Regions from separate parts of the Arthrobacter sp. FW306-05-C genome, predicted to be linked through region 1. Evidence: riboswitches for the same ligand, from Rfam matches in the RefSeq annotation. Region 1 holds a riboswitch; each other region holds the start of a gene.
What was found. A riboswitch is a leader RNA that binds a small molecule or an ion and turns the genes downstream of it on or off. The one in region 1 is predicted to bind S-adenosylmethionine.
Positions count from the first base shown of each region.

Region 2: another riboswitch for S-adenosylmethionine. It lies ahead of LFT44_RS18660 (DUF1737 domain-containing protein); the one in region 1 lies ahead of LFT44_RS12830 (aminotransferase class V-fold PLP-dependent enzyme).
Region 3: another riboswitch for S-adenosylmethionine. It lies ahead of LFT44_RS06315 (bifunctional o-acetylhomoserine/o-acetylserine sulfhydrylase); the one in region 1 lies ahead of LFT44_RS12830 (aminotransferase class V-fold PLP-dependent enzyme).

Region 1 covers NZ_CP084556.1:2,768,373-2,774,459, forward strand. Annotated here, with positions in the region: gene LFT44_RS12810 (DoxX family protein) at 1-507, shown strand, start outside; gene aroA (3-phosphoshikimate 1-carboxyvinyltransferase) at 514-1,902, shown strand; gene rsgA (ribosome small subunit-dependent GTPase A) at 1,886-3,001, shown strand; gene hisN (histidinol-phosphatase) at 3,047-3,859, shown strand; SAM riboswitch class IV at 4,012-4,125, shown strand; gene LFT44_RS12830 (aminotransferase class V-fold PLP-dependent enzyme) at 4,163-5,578, shown strand; gene LFT44_RS12835 (class I SAM-dependent methyltransferase) at 5,682-6,087, shown strand, end outside.
Region 2 covers NZ_CP084556.1:4,007,020-4,013,106, forward strand. Annotated here, with positions in the region: gene LFT44_RS18640 (pyridoxamine 5'-phosphate oxidase family protein) at 1-404, shown strand, start outside; gene LFT44_RS18645 (TetR/AcrR family transcriptional regulator C-terminal domain-containing protein) at 422-1,126, opposite strand; gene LFT44_RS18650 (hypothetical protein) at 1,354-1,608, shown strand; partial or broken gene opgC (OpgC domain-containing protein) at 1,735-4,193, opposite strand; SAM riboswitch class IV at 4,375-4,490, shown strand; gene LFT44_RS18660 (DUF1737 domain-containing protein) at 4,504-4,779, shown strand; gene LFT44_RS18665 (rhodanese-like domain-containing protein) at 4,776-5,186, shown strand; gene LFT44_RS18670 (O-succinylhomoserine sulfhydrylase) at 5,187-6,087, shown strand, end outside.
Region 3 covers NZ_CP084556.1:1,372,545-1,378,631, reverse strand. Annotated here, with positions in the region: gene LFT44_RS06320 (IS481 family transposase) at 15-983, shown strand; gene LFT44_RS06315 (bifunctional o-acetylhomoserine/o-acetylserine sulfhydrylase) at 980-2,296, opposite strand; SAM riboswitch class IV at 2,341-2,455, opposite strand; gene LFT44_RS06310 (S8 family peptidase) at 2,759-5,029, shown strand; gene LFT44_RS06305 (VOC family protein) at 5,145-5,783, shown strand.

The DNA of each region.
Region 1 (6,087 bases):
TCCAGTTTCGTTCTTGCCGGACTGGATAAGCTCAAGAACTCCGACGACACCGCCCAGCAGCTCTCGCCGCTCCTGCGTAAGGCGGCGGCTTCGCTCCCCTTCCAGGCGAGCGAGAAGACGCTGGCGCGCGTCATCGGCGGAACCCAGGTGGGAGCGGGCGTCCTGTTCGGCCTTGGCAAGTTCTCCAGGCTTTCAGCCGGCCTCCTGACCGTGATTTCGCTGCTTAACACCTTTGTTGAGTGGCGCAGTGCGGATATCAGCAGCAAGGAAGGGCGGGAAAACCGCCGGAACCAGCTGCTCAAGAACCTTTCGCTAAGCGGCGGCGCGCTGCTGGCCTCGGTGGACACAGCGGGCAAGCCGGGCCTGGCCTGGCGTGCCGAACACCTGGCCGCCGATGCCCGCAGGAATGCCTCGCACCTTGCTGCCGACGCGCGCCGGACCACCACCAAGAAGCTGAACAAGGCGGACAAAGCCGTACGCCGCGCCGTACACGCCACGGGAGCATAAGCACGAATGACCGCAACAGCTGCCACCCGGGACGGGTCCGGAACACCTGTCGAGCACTGGGCCGCACCCTTTGCGTCCCGGCCCGTCGATGCCACCGTGACGGTTCCGGGATCAAAGTCCCTGACCAACAGGTACTTGGTCCTGGCCGCCTTGGCGGACGGCCCGTCCCGGCTGCGCGCACCCCTGCACTCCAGGGATTCGGCACTGATGGTCGATGCGCTCCGGCAGCTGGGCGCCTCTATCAAGGAAGTGCCGGGGGACGGCGACTTTGGCCCTGACCTGGAAGTGGTTCCGCTGCCGGCAGCGGCTGAGGCGTCCCTGACCAGAATCGACTGCGGGCTGGCGGGCACGGTCATGCGGTTCGTTCCACCGCTGGCGGCGCTCCGCAACGGAACCAGCGTCTTCGACGGCGACCCGCACGCCCGGAAGCGCCCCATGGGAACCATCATCGAGGCGCTTAAGGCCCTCGGTGTGGCCGTTGCCTCCGAAGACGGCTCCGCTCCGTCGTCGCTCCCGTTCGTGGTGGAAGGCAAGGGCGCGGTGCGGGGCGGCCATCTGGTGATCGACGCCAGCGCGTCGTCCCAGTTCGTCTCCGCCCTCCTCCTGGTGGGGGCGAGGTTCGACGAGGGCCTGCACCTGGAGCACGTGGGAAAGCCGGTGCCGAGCCTGGACCACATCAACATGACCGTGGCTGTCCTGCGCGGCGCCGGCGTGTCCGTGGACGACTCCGTTCCCAACCACTGGGTGGTGGCACCCGGGCCAATCCGTGCCTTCGACCAGCGGATCGAACAGGACCTTTCCAACGCCGGACCGTTCCTGGCGGCCGCCCTGGCCTCGAAGGGAACAGTTCGGATTCCCAACTGGCCGGCGGATACCCAGCAGGTGGGAGACCTGTGGCGCGAGATTCTCGTGAAAATGGGCGCACACGTCACCCTGTCCGACGGCGTCCTGACTGTCACCGGCGGCCCGGAGATCAAGGGCGGCGACTTCGCGGACACCAGCGAGCTTGCCCCCACCGTCGCAGCCCTGTGCGCGCTGGCCACGGGCCCATCCCGGCTCACCGGGATCGCCCACCTGCGCGGACACGAGACGGACAGGCTCGCTGCATTGGTGGCGGAAATCAACCGGCTCGGCGGGGACGCAGAGGAAACCAGCGACGGCCTGGTGATCCGGCCCGCCGCGCTGCACGCCGGCGTCGTCCGCAGCTACGCGGACCATCGAATGGCCACTGCCGGCGCCATCCTGGGCCTGGCAGTGGAGGGCGTACAGGTGGAGGACATCGCCACCACCACCAAAACCATGCCCGATTTCCCCCAGCTGTGGGCAGGCATGCTGGCCCAGGACGCCGCTGCGGCATCCGGACCGGAGGAGCCCAGCGGTGGCACGGCGCACTGACTCCTGGGACGAGTCCGACGTCCGTATCAGGCCCAACAAGAAGGGCTCCAGGCCCCGCACCAAGGACCGTCCCAGCCACGACGATGCGGTCACCGGACGGATCATCACGGTGGACCGGGGGCGGTACACCGCAGTCGTGGGTGAGGACTCGAACAACGAACGCGTGGTCATTGCGGCACGCGCCCGCGAACTTCGCCGCTCGCCGGTGGTTGCAGGCGACTTCGTCTCGCTCGTGGGGGACGTCTCCGGGGCACCGGACACGCTGGCGCGCCTGGTGAAGATCCAGGACCGCAAAACGCTCCTGCGGCGCAGCGCCGACGACACGGATCCAATCGAACGTGCCGTGGTGGCCAACGCGGACCAGCTGGTGATCGTGGTGGCGGCCGCCAATCCGGAGCCGCGGACCGGATTCATCGACCGTGCCTTGGTGGCTGCGTACGACGCCGGTATCGAGCCGATCCTGCTGGTCACCAAGGCCGACGTCAAGGATCCAGCGGAACTGCTGTCCAACTACACCCACCTGGATTTCCCGGTGATCATCAGCCGAACCGCTGACGCCCAGGCCTCCGGGATCGACGCACGCTCCGACGACGGCCTCTCGGCCCGGCTGGACAGCACCGCGGTGGCAGCCCTCCGCGCCCACCTGGGCGGCAAGGTCACCGTCATGCTCGGGCACTCAGGCGTGGGCAAGTCCACCATGGTGAACGCGCTTACTGGGGCCGAGCGGGCCACCGGCGGAGTGAACGCCGTGACGGGACGGGGCCGGCACACGTCGTCCTCTGCCCTGGCGCTGCGCCTCGCGGACGCTCCGGCCGGCAGCTGGATCATTGATACTCCGGGCATCCGGTCCTTCGGCCTCGCCCACGTGGACCCCGACCGGATCCTGCGCTCCTTCCCGGACCTCTCCCCCGGCATCGAGAACTGCGAACGGGGCTGCAAGCACACGGCAATTGCAGTGAACTGCGGCCTCGACGACTGGGTGGCGGGCGGACACGCAGGTCCCACCGGTCCCGCCCGGTTGGCGTCGCTGCGGCGGCTGCTCGGCACGGATCCAAGGTTGGAAGCACAGGAAACCAAGGAGCTCGGCAGCGTCAACTGACGCGTTCTCCCCGGCAGAAGCGTGCGCAGACTGTAGTTTGGAACCATGATCCAACCCGCTTCGAGCTACAACGATGACCTGCGCCTGGCACATGTCCTGGCCGACTCCGTGGATGACCAGACCATGAGCCGCTTCAAGGCCCTGGACCTCCACGTCGAGACCAAGCCGGACCTGACGCCGGTCACCGATGCGGACAAGGCCGCCGAAGAAGCCATCCGCGGCCAGCTCTCGCGTTCCCGCCCCCGGGACGCGGTCCTGGGCGAGGAGTTCGGCAGCACGGGACACGGGTCGCGGCGCTGGATCATCGACCCCATTGACGGGACCAAGAACTTCGTCCGCGGCGTTCCGGTCTGGGCTACCCTTATCGCCCTCGTCGACGAGGGCGAGCCGGTGGTGGGCGTGGTCAGCGCCCCGGCCCTGGGCAAGCGCTGGTGGGCGGCGAAGGGTATGGGCGCATACATGGGCAGGTCCCTGGCAGCTGCCACCCGGCTCCGCGTCTCCAACGTCTCGACACTCTCGGACGCCTCCCTCTCTTACTCCAGCCTCACGGGCTGGAAGGAACGGGGAAACCTTGACGAGTTCCTGGGCCTCACCGAGGACGTGTGGCGGACCCGTGCCTTTGGCGATTTCTGGTCGTACTGCATGGTGGCGGAGGGCTCCGTGGACATCGCCTGCGAACCGGAACTGAACCTCTACGACATGGCCGCCCTTGTGCCGATCGTCGTGGAGGCCGGCGGCCGTTTCACGTCGCTGGAAGGCGAGGACGGCCCCTTCGGCGGGAACGCGCTGGCCACCAACTCGATCCTGCACTCAGAGGTATTGCACCGCCTGAACCCTTATTTGGACGATTTGCTGTAACGGTTGGCTTTTCCCCGAAAAAACGAATAAAGCAGCGGCGGACACCTCCAGATGGGGGTGTCCGCCGCCGTTTATTCGAAATCGCGTAACAAACCGCTTAACAATCGCTGCGGGTTCAGTCCTGTCAGCCGCATGTCCTACGCTTTTATCCAGGTCACGAGTGCCAGCGCTAAACCCCGGTTTGCTGGCCGGCAACCCTCCATTCGCGGTGGGGTGCCCCGGGTGACGACCAGGCCGGTCCGGAGCGGATGCGGCAAGCGCGGATTCCACTATGCCGGAGTCCTGTATCCAAGTGAGGTCTCTGTGACAACTGCCACCGTCTCCCCCCAGCCCGTCAGCACCGAAGCGGCAGTTGCTGAACGGCATGCCGTTGCCGGCCGGCCCCTCGCGGCAGTCACCGGAGCCGAGATCCAGGCGCCGCTGATCACCGGCGGCCACGTGCGGTACGCAAACCTGGATTACGGCGCCTCGGCCCCTGCACTCTCCGTGGTGTCTGCCTACCTGAACGAAATCCTGCCCTACTACGCCAGCGTCCACCGGGGAGCAGGATACGCCTCCCAGATCAGCACCTCTGTCTACGAGAACGCGCGCACCATCGTCCGCGATTTCGTCGGCGGCCGCCCGGACGACTCGGTCATTTTCACCCGCAACACCACCGACTCGCTGAACCTCCTGGCAGGTTGCCTCCCGGTCACCGATGGCCGCCCTGACGGCGATGTCCTCTACCTGGACATCGAACACCACGCGAACCTGCTGCCGTGGCAGGGCGTGCCCCACCGCAGCATCGTGGCCGCGGAGACGATCACCGGCACCCTCGACGCAGTCTGCGCGGAGCTGGAGCAGGGCGGGGTCAGCCTGCTGGCCGTCACCGGCGCTTCAAACGTCACCGGCGAGATCCTTCCCATCCGCGCCCTGGCCGCGCTGGCCCACGAGCACGGCGCACGGATCGTGGTGGATGCGGCCCAGCTGGCACCGCACCGCCGGGTGGACATCAGCACGGATGACATCGACTACATCGCGTTTTCCGGCCACAAGCTTTACGCACCGTTCGGCGCCGGCGTCCTGGTGGGACGGCCTGACTGGCTGGACGCGGGCGTCCCGCACCTTGCCGGCGGCGGCGCGGTCAAGGAAGCAAGGCTCGACGGCGTCAGCTGGGCCAGCGGCCCGGCCCGCCATGAGGGGGGCTCGCCGAACGTCCTCGGAGCCGCCACGCTGGCCCGCGCCACCCAGGTCATTGCTGAGCTCGACCAGGACCGGTGGCACGCCCACGAAGCCGCGATCCGCTCCTTCCTGGTGGAGGGCCTGCAGGACATCGACGGCGTTACCGTGCACCAGATCTTCAAGGACAGCAACCCGGAAACGGACACCATCGGCGTGGTTAACTTCTCCGTGGAGGGCTACGACGCGGGGCTGGTGGCCGCCTATCTCGCCGCCGAGCACGGCGTGGGCCTGCGCGATGGACGCTTCTGCGCCCATCCCCTGCTGAAGCGCCTTGGCCTGCCGTCCGGTTCGCTCCGCGCAAGTTTTGGCGTCGGCTCACGGCTGGAGGATGCCGAACGCCTCCTCGCCGGTATCCGTGCGCTGCGCAGCAACGGGCTGGGGTGGGACTACGTGGTGGACGCCGGGCGCTGGGTCCCCGCCAACGACTTCCGCACCTACCCGCACTGGGCGCCCAACACGCCGGGAACGGCCGGCGCGGCCCCCTGCATCGACGACTGAGCAGCTGCAGCAAAGAGGGTGCCCCTTGGGGCACCAGCCGGTGACCGTCCGTGCGGTACATTCGAGAGACGTCCACATCGGCAGCACACGAAGGAGGCCACGCTTGGTTCGGGGTGGCCCCAGGCTCGATCACGGGCGGCGCCGGGAGCTTGGCCAGAGCTTCCAGGACGGCGGCGGGCACTACCACCGCGTCCGCCCCGGATATCCGGAAGACTCGGTCCGCTGGCTGGTGCCCACCAGCGCCCATGAGGCACTGGACGTCGGCGCGGGTACCGGAAAGTTCACCTCCTTGCTGCTGGACCTGGGCCTGGACGTCACCGCCGTCGACCCCTCCGCGGACATGCTCGCCCAGCTGAAGACCCACTGCCCGGGCGCCGCAGCTGTGGTGGGCTCCGCCGAGGTGACCGGCCTTCCCACCGCCAGCTTCGACGTCGTAACCGTTGCCCAGGCGTGGCACTGGTGCGACCCGCTGGCCGCAAGTACCGAACTCGCCCGGGTGCTGCGCCCGC
Region 2 (6,087 bases), 1.2 Mb from region 1:
AGAATGACACGGTGGGCAGGCTGGCCATCGTGGTGGACGGGCATCCGGAAATCTTCCCCGTGAACTACGTTGTGCACCTGCGCAGCATCGTCTTCCGCACCGCTCCGGGCTCAAAACTCTGGGGCGCCAGGATGGAGCGGCCGGCGGCGCTGGAAATTGACGGCTACGACCCCTCGACGGAACAGGCCTGGAGCGTAGTGGTTCGGGGCGACACGGAAATCATCGAGGACCAGGCCGTCCGGGATGCAGTGGACGGACTTGGCCTGGAGCCGTGGCAGCCCGGAGAGAAGGCCAACTATGTCAGGCTGAACGCCAAAGCGTTAACGGGCCGCAGGTTCCAGGTGAACCGGCCGGATGTCTGGAACACCCGGCTGCAGGACCGGCGCCGCGCGTCGTTCGAGTAGCGGCCGGCGGCGCCTTGTCAGGCGTGGGAAGTTGGACCCTTTCCGGAAAGCTGTGCTTCCAGCCCGGAAAGCAGGATGGTGAGTCCTTGCTCAAGCTCCGCGCCGCCGTCGTATTCTGCAAGGGCCGGCGCAAGGGCACGCAGCCTGGGAAACTCCTTGGCGGGCAGGCGGTGGAGCCCCAGCCGCAGCAGCACCTCGTTTTCTTCCGGGTCAACGACGTATTCCTGCAGTTCGTTGAGGATGTGTCCGTAGAGAAAGCCGTAGTAGGCGCGGTAGACGTGCAGCGCATCCGCCGGCTGGAACCCCGCGGCCACCAGCAGGGACAGGATCTGCTCGAGCGGCCGCAGCGTACCCAGGGGCCGTAGTCCCAGCGGCGTGGACAGGGGCCGCGTTACCAACAGGGGCACTACGTTGGGATGCTGAAGCGCCAGCGTCCGCAGGTTGTGGGCGATTCCCCGCAGTTGGGCCTTCCAGTCCGGGTCCTCGGGATGGATTCTGAGCTGATTGAGCACCAGTTCCGAGACCCCGTCCAGCAGGGCTGCCCGGTTTTCCGCGTACCGGTAAAGGCTCATGGGGTCCCTGCCGAGCTCTTGCCCCAGCCGGCGCATGGTCAGGGCCTCCAGGCCTTCGGCGTCAACGAGTTCCAGGGCCTTGGTTAGCACAATGTCCCGGCTCAGCCGGGTTTTGGGCGAACGAGGCCCGGAAGCTGCAGTGGAAGTCATGGATTGGTCCTCGCCCCGCCGGCGGTGGTCCCGGAGTTATTCAAGACGGTTGCCTCACTTGTAGTCTACGGGTAAAGTCTACAGTGTAGACAAGCGGTGAGAGCGCTGTTCGTCCCCTCAGTCTCAGCCGGGGATGGACTATATACCCCGATCGCCCCCGTGCAGGGGATCGCGGTTTGCTGTTGTAGCCACACGGCAGCGCCGAGCACTTAGCGAAGGGAGCCGTCATGGCTAACTCGCAGTTCGATCTGTTCCTCCACGAAGCAACCTATTCCGATCATGTATCCGATTCCAGCCTGAACCGCGACCGCCTCTACGGGCTGTACACCAGCTGGTGCGTGATCAATCAGCAGCCGCTCGGCAGCGAATCCACTTTTTGGTCAGCCATGAAGCACAGGATCAACCCCGGGCACAACGGACTCCGCATGAAGGGTCCAGCTGCGGCCGACTACATCCTCACCAGCTATCCGGGGCTTGTCTAGCTTCCCCGGCCCGCCTTGGGGCACCCCTTGGGCGCATGAACACATGCTGTGGCACTCCGGTGCCACGGCATTTTTCGTGCCCTGAAGCAGCCGCGGCCAAGGTTGAGGAGCGCGTCCCCGCCTGGGCTAGGTAGGGATGATCCGGAAGAGGAACCTGGTGCGCACCATCACCCACAGCAGTCCCAGGACCACGGCATAGGCCGCGGTGTTGAGGAAGATACTCTGCTGCTGCAGCGCCGGAATATTGGCTACGACGGCGATCAGCAGCACATGCATGATGAACACGTACAGCGTGGCCCGGCCCAGTGGAATCAGGAACCAGCCCAGCGCCCGCTGCACCGGCTTCCAGTAAGCGCTGAGGAATGCGTAGGCCGCCACCACCAGGACCATGACATTAAGCAGGCGGCCTGGAGCCAGGTACGTGCGGCCGAAGAGTGCGTCATACATGGCGCGGTATACGCCGTCCGGCATGAGCGCCAGGCGGACGTCGTAGTTGTTCGCCAGGTAGGGATTCCCCCAGGACAGGAAGGCCAGCGCGAACGCCGCCGCGGTGCAGGCAACCACCACCCACGTATGCCTCGACAGCCAGGCAACGACGGCACGGCGGTGATAGCCGGCAACCAGGCCCAGCACGAACAGCACCTGCCACACCAGCAGGGGGAAGGAGTCCTCGAACTGCGACGGCAGGACCCGGAACCTGGTCACGGCACCAACTGCATACACTGCAAGGGTCGCGGCCAGCACCCAGACGGCCTTTCCGCGGTTCAATGCGGCCAGGATGAGCGGGCTGACCAGTAAGAGCACCACGTAGAGGCCCATGACGTTGAATTGCCAGGGCCCAAACTGCAGCAGCACGATGGCCGGAAGCACCTGGGGCGGCACGGGGAACTGGAACAAGGACGACATGCCCGCATAGAGGTCGTAGGTCCGGCCGGCACCGTTGTGCCCGGCGCCGCCGGTTCCCTGGTCCACGAAGGTTGTGAGCGCCTCGGCGTGGAAGAACGGGAGCAGGGACAGCAGGAAGACCCCGATCAGCACGGCGAGCGCCGTCAGGTAGAGCTTGCCTGCGCGGCGTGACGTGAGGTCCACAACCCGGCCGAAGTCCTCCTTGGCCTTGGGCCCGTACACCATGCCCACCACCAGTCCGGAGAAGAGGACGAACAGCTCTGCGCCTGACACGAAGCCCACGGCTTCCTGCGTGAGCAACTGGAAAAGCGAGGCCATGCCCAGGTGGTTGACCACCACGAAGACGATGGCCATTCCGCGCAGCAGGTCAACGCGCGAGTCCCTGGTGGAAGGATCCTGGTAGCTCCAGGCTGTGGCTGCATTGATCCTGCGCGGAACCTGCCACAGGGCCACCAGGAGGATGACCATGGCGGCGGCAACAGTCCAGGCAGCAGGCCCGGACAGGGTGTTGGCGCGGACATAAGTGCCGGTGGGTGCCTGATCGGTGACAGGGCCGGTCACCATCGGGGAGGCCTTCAGCCTGTCCACCGCAGCCTTGGCAATGTCCGGGTTTCCGGTGAGCAGCCAGCTGATGCTCGCCACGCCGGTGTCCCTGGTGCTGGTGCGTTCGTCCCATACGACGGCAGCCGTGCGTGCGAACTCCAGGGAGGTGGCAGTTCCCGCCACCTGGTCCCACCAGCCGGTTTTGATGCCGGCTTCGGGCGCGCCGCCGGTTGAAGGGCTGTAGAACGCCGCGGTCTGGAGGAGGAAAGGCTTCCTGCGCCCCTCCGAGTAGGTGGCGTAGAAGTTTTCGCTTCCGGAGGCTGTCAGCATCTCCTCAAGCTCGCCGGCCCGCGGCAAGGTGTTGACGGCGGCCCCGCCTGCGGTGTCGTCGTGGTAGGCGGCCAGGCCCACCCAGTCCACGGCGTCGTCGCCCGGGTAGTACGGTGCGTAGGCGTTGTCGCTTCCGTTCCAGGTGCCGTCCCCGTTGGTGTCCAGGAGCGCGAACCCCTCGCTTCCTGGCTGCGGCGCATTCCGGCTCCGGTCAAAGGGTAGTCCTTGCCCAGGTAAGGCGCCCACACCATGGTGGCCCGGCCGCCGTCGTACTTCTTGAATGCCCTGGACACCTCCTGGAAAGCCTGGCGGTACTCGGCGGACTGCTGGCCCCAACCCACCCAGCTTGTGTTCATGTCAGGGGCGAACCGGATCAGCAGCTGGCTCTTGAACCCGGATGTGAGAGTGTGCACCTGCTGCGCAAAGGCTTCGGCTTCTGCAGTGCCGAGCTGGTCCAGCGGCACCGAGGGCTTGACCGTAAGCAGGGCGTGGGCACCTTTGGCTGCGGCCTGCTGCAGGAAGCCGTCGACGTCGTTCCGTTCGGAATCACGGAACGGAAGGGTGATGTCGTGGCCGAAGACAGCAGGGGTGGCGCCCAGCCGGTCACTGAAGCCTGCAGCGGTATCCTCGCCCCACTCGAGCACCGCACCCAGCCACGGCTTGCCGCTGTCGGGTGCAGCCTGCGCCGGACCTGCCGGCGCCAGCACGGCCAGGAAGGCGATGACGATGGCCGCTAGAAAGGCAGCCACAGAGCGCGGACGGTTTACGTGGCTGGTGGCGCGGTGATGCGATGTGATTGCCCGCATGCTGACAAGGACCCCCGGTACTCTTTGCTCTGCTGCCCGTTGCTTAGGCGACGGGGTGGTGCCCCCGGTAAGAACTTTATCCGGCGGCCGGCCCGTGCGTATCGCCTGGCCGTCCGGTGAATTACGGAACATGACGACGGCGGCGGTGCGGCCTGGGAGCGCAGGTGTTACGTTTTTGGGGAGTAATGAGTACCGGTGTGAAGCCCTGACTGGCCGGTCGGCAACCCTCCCTTTCGCGGCGGGGTGCCTCAGGTGAATACTCGGCATATCGACCGATTCGAGCTGCAAGCGTGAAAGAAGGAGATCCGTCGTGTCCGACGCACCCGCCTCTGAGGAAAGACTGTCCTACCGCCTGATTACCGGCGCGGACAACCGTGAGTTCTGCGAGCGGATCTCCGCTGCACTCGCGGACGGTTACGTGCTGCACGGCAGCCCCGCAGCAACCTTCAATGGCACCACCGTCATCGTGGCGCAGGCCATCGTCCTTCCGGCCGCGATCGCCTCGGCAAACGCCGCCGTTGCAACGGCCGTTGACGAGCTTGAGGGCGAGTTCGACGGCGAGTTTGATGGCGAGGGCCACGCATGAGCTACGCCGGAGACCTGACGCCGCAGGAAGCCTGGGCCAAGCTGGAGCAGGGCGCCGTCCTGGTGGACGTCCGTACCGAGGGCGAATGGGCCCACATCGGCATCCCGGACACCAAGGCCACGGACAACGACCCACTCTTCATCCAGTGGACCTTCCCCGGCGGCATCCCCAACCCAGACTTCATCAAGGATCTGACGGACCAGGCGCCGGAGGACCCGGGCACGGAACTGGTGTTCCTGTGCCGCTCCGGCAAGCGCTCCGTCGCCGCTGCCACCGCCGCCACCCAGGCGGGTTTCACCGCCTACAGCGTCCTCGAGGGCTTCGAGGGCGATCCCGACCGCTTCGGCGAGCGGACCGTCAATGGCTGGAAAAACCGCGGCCTGCCCACCAACCTCGGAAAGAACTAAGTGAGCTTCAACCACGACGCCCCCAGCTGGAACCCCGACACCCAGGCCGTCCGCGGCGGGCTGGACCGCAGCAACTTCCAGGAAACGTCCGAGGCCATCTTCCTCAACTCCGGCTTCGTCTACGAATCCGCAGCCGCTGCTGAACGCGCCTTCACCGGCGAAGACGAGCGCTTTGTCTACTCCCGCTACGGCAACCCGTCCGTGGCCACGTTCCAGGAACGGCTCCGGCTGCTCGAAGGCACCGAAGCGTGCTTCGCGACGGCGTCGGGCATGTCCGCGGTGTTCACCGCCCTGGGCGCCCTGCTGGCAGCCGGCGACCGTGTAGTGGCCGCCCGCTCGCTGTTCGGTTCCTGCTTCGTGGTCCTGAACGAGATCCTGCCCCGGTGGGGCGTGGAGACCGTGTTCGTGGACGGCCCGGACCTGGACCAGTGGCGCGAAGCGCTCTCCAAGCCCACCACGGCTGTCTTCTTCGAATCCCCATCCAATCCCATGCAGGAAATCGTGGACATCGCCGCGGTCAGCGACCTGGCGCACGCGGCCGGGGCCACCGTGGTGGCGGACAACGTCTTTGCCACTCCCCTGCTGCAGCGCTGCGGTGACCTGGGCGCGGACGTCATCGTCTACTCCGGCACCAAGCACATCGATGGCCAGGGCCGGGTGATGGGCGGCGCCATCCTGGGCACCAAGGAGTTCATTGACGGCCCCGTAAAGCAGCTGATGCGCCACACCGGCCCCGCCCTGTCCCCGTTCAACGCCTGGGTCCTGACCAAGGGCCTGGAAACCATGGGGCTGCGCGTCAACCACTCCTCCGCCACGGCCCTCCGGCTTGCCGAGTGGCTGGAGGAGCAGCCGGCCGTGAGCTGGGTGAAGTATCCGCTGCTGAAATCGCACCCGCAGTACG
Region 3 (6,087 bases), 1.4 Mb from region 1:
CAAGGAGGTCTTCAATGTCCCATGCTAACGCGCTTCTGACGCCGAAGGGACGGCTCCGGCTGGCCCGGTGCATCGTCGATGACGGGTGGCCGCTGCGCCGTGCTGCTGAGCGGTTCCAGGTGTCGGTGACGACCGCAGCGCGGTGGGCGGCCCGTTACCGGGAGCACGGGGAGCACGGGACGGGTGATCGTTCCAGCCGGCCCATCAACTCCCCGCGTCGGACCTCCACGCGGCGGGAGCGGCGGATCGTCGCGATCAGAGTCAACCGGCGCTGGGGCCCGGCACGGATCGGCTATCTGCTGGGCATTCACCCCTCCACGGTGCACCGGGTGCTGTCCCGGTTTGGGCTGGCGAGGCTGGCGTGGATGGACCGGGCCACGGGCCGGGTGATTCGCCGGTACGAGCACCACAGCCCCGGGGACCTGGTCCACGTCGACATCAAGAAACTTGGACGGATCCCTGACGGCGGCGGACACCGCAGTGTCGGCAGGGCCGCCGGAAACCGGAACAAGACCGGTACCGCGGCGAACCGGAGACCGGGTCACGCCTTCTTGCACAACGCCGTCGATGATCACTCCAGGCTCGCCTACACGGAGATCCTGACCGATGAGAAAAAGGACACTGCGGCCGGATTCTGGGAACGCGCCAATGCCTACTTCGAGTCCCACGGGATCACTGTCAAACGGGTCCTGACCGATAACGGATCCTGCTACCGCTCCTACGCATTCAAAGACGCTCTGGGCCCGGACATCAAGCACAAACGCACCCGCCCCTACAGGCCTCAGACAAACGGCAAAGTCGAGCGCTACAACCGCACCATGCTCGACGAATGGGCCTACGCCCGTCCCTACGCCTCCGAGGCCGAGCGTGTTGCCGCTTTCGCCGACTGGCTCCATCATTACAATCATCATCGAGGCCACACCTCACTCAACGGTCAGCCACCGGCCAGCCGCGTCACCAACCTCTCAGGTCAATACATCTAGGCGTCCTTCGCAGCCCTGAAGCCTGCTTCAAGGTCGGCGAGGATGTCGTCGATGTGTTCCAGGCCCACGGAAAGCCTGACAAGTCCCGGGTGCACCCCGGCCACCACCTGCTGCTCCGGCGAGAGCTGGCTGTGGGTGGTCGACGCCGGGTGGATGACCAGGGAGCGCACGTCGCCGATGTTGGCCACATGGGAGTGCAATTCCAAAGCGTCGACGAAGCGTTTGCCCGCCTCCGCTCCGCCGGCCAGGTTGAAGGCGACGACGGCGCCCGTCCCCTTGGGCCCATACTTGCGGCCACGCTCGTACCAGGGGCTGGACGGCAGCCCGGCGTAGGCGACCGATTCGACGTCGTCCCTTGCTTCAAGCCACCGCGCAACCTCCGCCGCGTTTGCAACATGGCGCTCCACCCGCAGGCTCAATGTCTCCAGGCCCTGGGAAATCAGGAAGGCGTTGAACGGCGAAACCGCCGAGCCCAGGTCCCGCAGGAGCTGGACCCGCGCCTTGAGGATGTAGGAGAGATTGGCACCGAGCGCTCCATCGGCTCCCAGGTCGCGGGCGTAGACCAATCCGTTGTACGTGGGATCCGGGGTGTTGAAGCCGGGGAACCGTTCCGGGTCCTTGCTGAAATCGAACTTGCCGGAATCGACGATCACGCCGGCGATGGCTGTGCCGTGGCCGCCCAGGTACTTGGTGGCCGAGTGGATCACGATGTCCGCTCCCCACTCCAGCGGCCGGATCAGGTACGGCGTCGAGAGGGTGTTGTCCACGATGAGGGGCACGCCGGCCTGGTGGGCGACTTCGGAGATGCCCTCGATGTCCAGGACGTCCTGGCGCGGGTTGGAGACCACTTCACCGAAGAAAAGCTTGGTGTTGGGCCGGACGGCGTTGCGCCACTGGTCCAGGTTGTCGGGGTCGTCCACGAACGTGACGGAGATGCCGAATTTTTTCAGGGTGTGGGCGAAAAGGTTGTAGGTGCCGCCGTAGAGGCTGGGGCTGGCTACGATGTGGTCGCCGGCCTCCGCAATGTTCAGGACCGCGAACGTTTCGGCGGCCTGGCCGGAACTCAGCAGCAGCGCGGCCAGGCCGCCTTCAAGGCTGGCAATCCGCTGTTCGACGGCGTCCTGCGTCGGGTTGCCGATGCGGGTGTAGATGGGCGCCAGTTCGGAGAGTGCAAAGCGGTTGGCTGCGCTCTCGGCCGTTGGGAAAACAAAGGACGTGGTTTGGTAGATGGGCAGGGCACGGGCTCCCGTTGCACTGTCCACTTCCTGGCCGGCGTGGATCTGGCGGGTTTCGAAGGACCAAGCGTTGGACATCCAAATCTCCTTTGACATGGGCCCGGCATGCTCAGGGGCAGTGCGGGCCGCGCTTGCTGTCGGCTCGTGCCGGACAGCCAGGTCCTCACCCGGGGCACCCCACCGCGGATGGAGGGTTGCCGGCCAGCGAGCCGGGGCTTGGCGCTGGCACTCATGACCTTCGCCAAGTCTAGGAAGCGGGGGCGCCCAACGCCATGAGTATGACGGGTCGTGACAAAAGCCTGGACGTGGAAACACACCGCCAGGACTGCAGCGTAGGTTTGCGAAGATTCGCACAGGGAATGCGAAGGATCGCCCGAGCTTCGGAAGATCGGGTTCCCGTCCCCGATAGATTTGAACGGGGAAAACCCCCTCGTTTCTCACAGTCAAAAAAGGACGGACGTTCCGTTGCCTCCGATTCTGCGCCCTGCCGCACGTGCCACTGCTCTATACATTGCATTGGTCTGTTCAATGCTGGGAGCGGTGCTTCTCCCTGCTCCCATCGCCAGCGCCGCGGGGGCTGACAAGGGTGATTACATTGTCCGGTTCCCCACGGCAGCGGACGTCAGGCAAGAGAGCAGTGCACTGCGCGGCCAAGGTATTGGCGTTAGCCGTATGTTCGAGAATGCGATCAAGGGAGCTGCGATAAAAGCCACCCCGGCGCAAGCCTCAGCCCTGATGCGGTCCGGCAAAGCCGTTGCCGTTGAGCCGGACCAACCCGTCACGGTCTACAGCACAACCCAGGAGCAGGCGCCATGGGGACTGGACCGGATAGATCAACAATCGCTGCCCCTATCCAGCACGTACACGCCCTCCGGCACCGGGCAAGGCGTGAGCGTCTATGTACTCGACACTGGGATCCTCGCATCCCACGTCGACTTCGGCGGCCGGGTTGCGGCAGGTTGGACGGCGAAGTCCGACGGCCTCGGGTCCAGCGACTGCAACGGACATGGCACCCATGTCGCCGGCACTATCGGCGGTTCAACCTATGGCGTGGCAAAACTCGCGACTTTGATCCCGGTGCGGGCACTGGCCTGTGACGGCACAGGCCTCTACTCGGACGTTATTGCAGGACTCGATTGGATTGCAGGGGACCACCGTGCCGGGACTCCGGCTGTGGTGAACCTCAGCATTGGCGGCCCCACGAGCAGCACCTTGGACGCTGCCGTGGAGGCGGTAATCGCCGACGGTATTTCCGCGGTTGTTGCTGCAGGTAACAGTGCCACCGATGCATGCACGGCTTCCCCCGCCAGGATTCCGGCGGCAATCACGGTCGCTGCCAGCGATTCCACGGACCACCAGGCCAGCTTCTCAAACTTCGGCAGTTGCGTGGATCTTTACGCCCCCGGCGTTGGCATCACATCCGATTGGTACACCTCCCCGGCCGCCACCGCATCTCTAAGCGGGACCTCAATGGCCACTCCCCATGTGGCAGGCGCTGCTGCCCTCATGCTCTCGCAGAACCCGCTGCTCTCCCCTGCCCAGATAGGAGACGCACTGAATTCTTCCTCAGCCAGCGGCAAGATCTCCAACGCCAGCCCGGGAACCCTAAACCGATTGCTGCAAGTTGCGTCACCGGCAGGAACCAGCAATCCGTCGAACCCTGGCTCGTTTTCCTCCCAGGCACCGTTCCGGCAGCTTGATACGCGCAACGGCACCGGAGGCACCAGCGGGCCAGTCGCTCCCGGAGCCACCATTAAGGTCCCGGTAACCGGACGGGGCGGCATCCCGGCAACAGGCGTATCAGCCGTGGCCGTGAACGTCACTGTCACCGAGCCCACCAGCAACGGATTCATCACCGTCCACGCCGGAGGCACCACCCCACCGGGAACCTCCAACCTGAACTTCGCCGCAGCCCAAACCGTGCCCAACCTCGTCATCACCCCCGTCGGCAGTGACGGAACCATCGCCCTGACCAACAACTCCAACGGCACCGTCCACCTCACCGCCGACACCTCCGGCTACTACATCGCTGGAACCGCCGTAGACCCTGGCGCGTTTTCCTCCCAGACCCCGTTCCGGCAGCTTGATACGCGCAACGGCACCGGAGGCACCAGCGGACCAGTCGCTCCCGGAGCCACCATCAAGGTCCCGGTAACCGGACGGGGCGGCATCCCGGCAACAGGCGTGTCAGCCGTGGCCGTAAACGTCACTGTCACCGAGCCCACCAGCAACGGATTCATCACCGTCCACGCCGGAGGCACCACCCCACCGGGAACCTCCAACCTGAACTTCGCCGCAGCCCAAACCGTGCCCAACCTCGTCATCACCCCCGTCGGCAGTGACGGAACCATCGCCCTGACCAACAACTCCAACGGCACCGTCCACCTCACCGCCGACACCTCCGGCTACTACATCGCTGGAACCGCTGTAGACCCTGGCGCGTTTTCCTCCCAGACCCCGTTCCGGCAGCTTGATACGCGCAACGGCACCGGAGGCACCAGCGGGCCAGTCGCTCCCGGAGCCACCATCAAGGTCCCGGTAACCGGACGGGGCGGCATCCCGGCAACAGGCGTGTCAGCCGTGGCCGTAAACGTCACTGTCACCGAGCCCACCAGCAACGGATTCATCACCGTCCACGCCGGAGGCACCACCCCACCGGGAACCTCCAACCTGAACTTCGCCGCAGCCCAAACCGTGCCCAACCTCGTCATCACCCCCGTCGGCAGTGACGGAACCATCGCCCTGACCAACAACTCCAACGGCACCGTCCACCTCACCGCCGACACCTCCGGCTACTACATCGGTGGCTGATCAGATGCCAATCCTGGTCAGCTGGGAGGCAGGAAAACAGCCCGAATCCACGAAGGAAATTCCAGTAAGGGTATCCTTAGCTGAGAGCCGCATCACAAAGTGCCAAGATGTTGCCATGCGCATGGATCACGTCTCTTACGCCTGTGAACACGACGGCCTCGCGGCCACTACCGAACGTATTGCAACTGCCCTCGGCGTTGAGGCAGTGAAGGGCGGGGTGCACCCCCGGTTCGGAACCCGGAATATGATCATCCCGCTGGCCGGTCACAAGTACCTGGAGGTCGTGGAGGTCCTGGACCACCCCGCTTCTGACAAGGCACCGTTTGGACAGGCCGTACGGGCCCGTTCCGCGGCCGGCGGCGGCTGGATGGGCTGGTGCGTCGAAGTGGACGACCTCGCCCCCTTCGAGGAACGCCTTGGCCGCTCCGCCGTCAACGGCAACCGCAAGTTCCCGGACGGCCGCGAGCTGGTCTGGAAGCAGATTGGCATCCTGGGCCTCATCGCTGATCCCCAGGTCCCGTACATGCTTAAGTGGGAGGGCGATCCCTCCCTTCACCCGTCCAACGCCTACCAGAGCAGCCTCAAGATGAGCTGCCTGACCATCGCCGGCTCCGCGTCGAGGGTTACGGAATGGCTGGGCGAGCCGGTGGAGAAGCCGCTCGAAGATGTTGCGGTCGAGTGGGTCGCCCCGCACGGAACGCCGGGCATCCTGTCGGTCACCTTTGAGACCGCCAACGGAGCCGTCACTATCTGACGCTCCAGCCCTAGTCTCTTTTGGGAGATGGGTGTGCCGGGTCCACGCCCGGATAATCTTCGGCCGCCATAAGGTGGTGACAACGGCGTCACCACCTCATGGCGGCCGAATTCGTTCAAGCGGCGTTTGACTTTTTGGGCTCAGGGCAGCGGATTTTTCTGCGCCAAGCATGCTCTTTTTCACACGGGACATTTGGGCTGCGACAGGGAACCTTTGCGTCCAAAAAGTACGACGACGGCGGGCGGCTTCGGTGGTCCGGCTTACCCACTCAGGTAAGCTGCTCGGCGCAGCTCATATTGTCAGA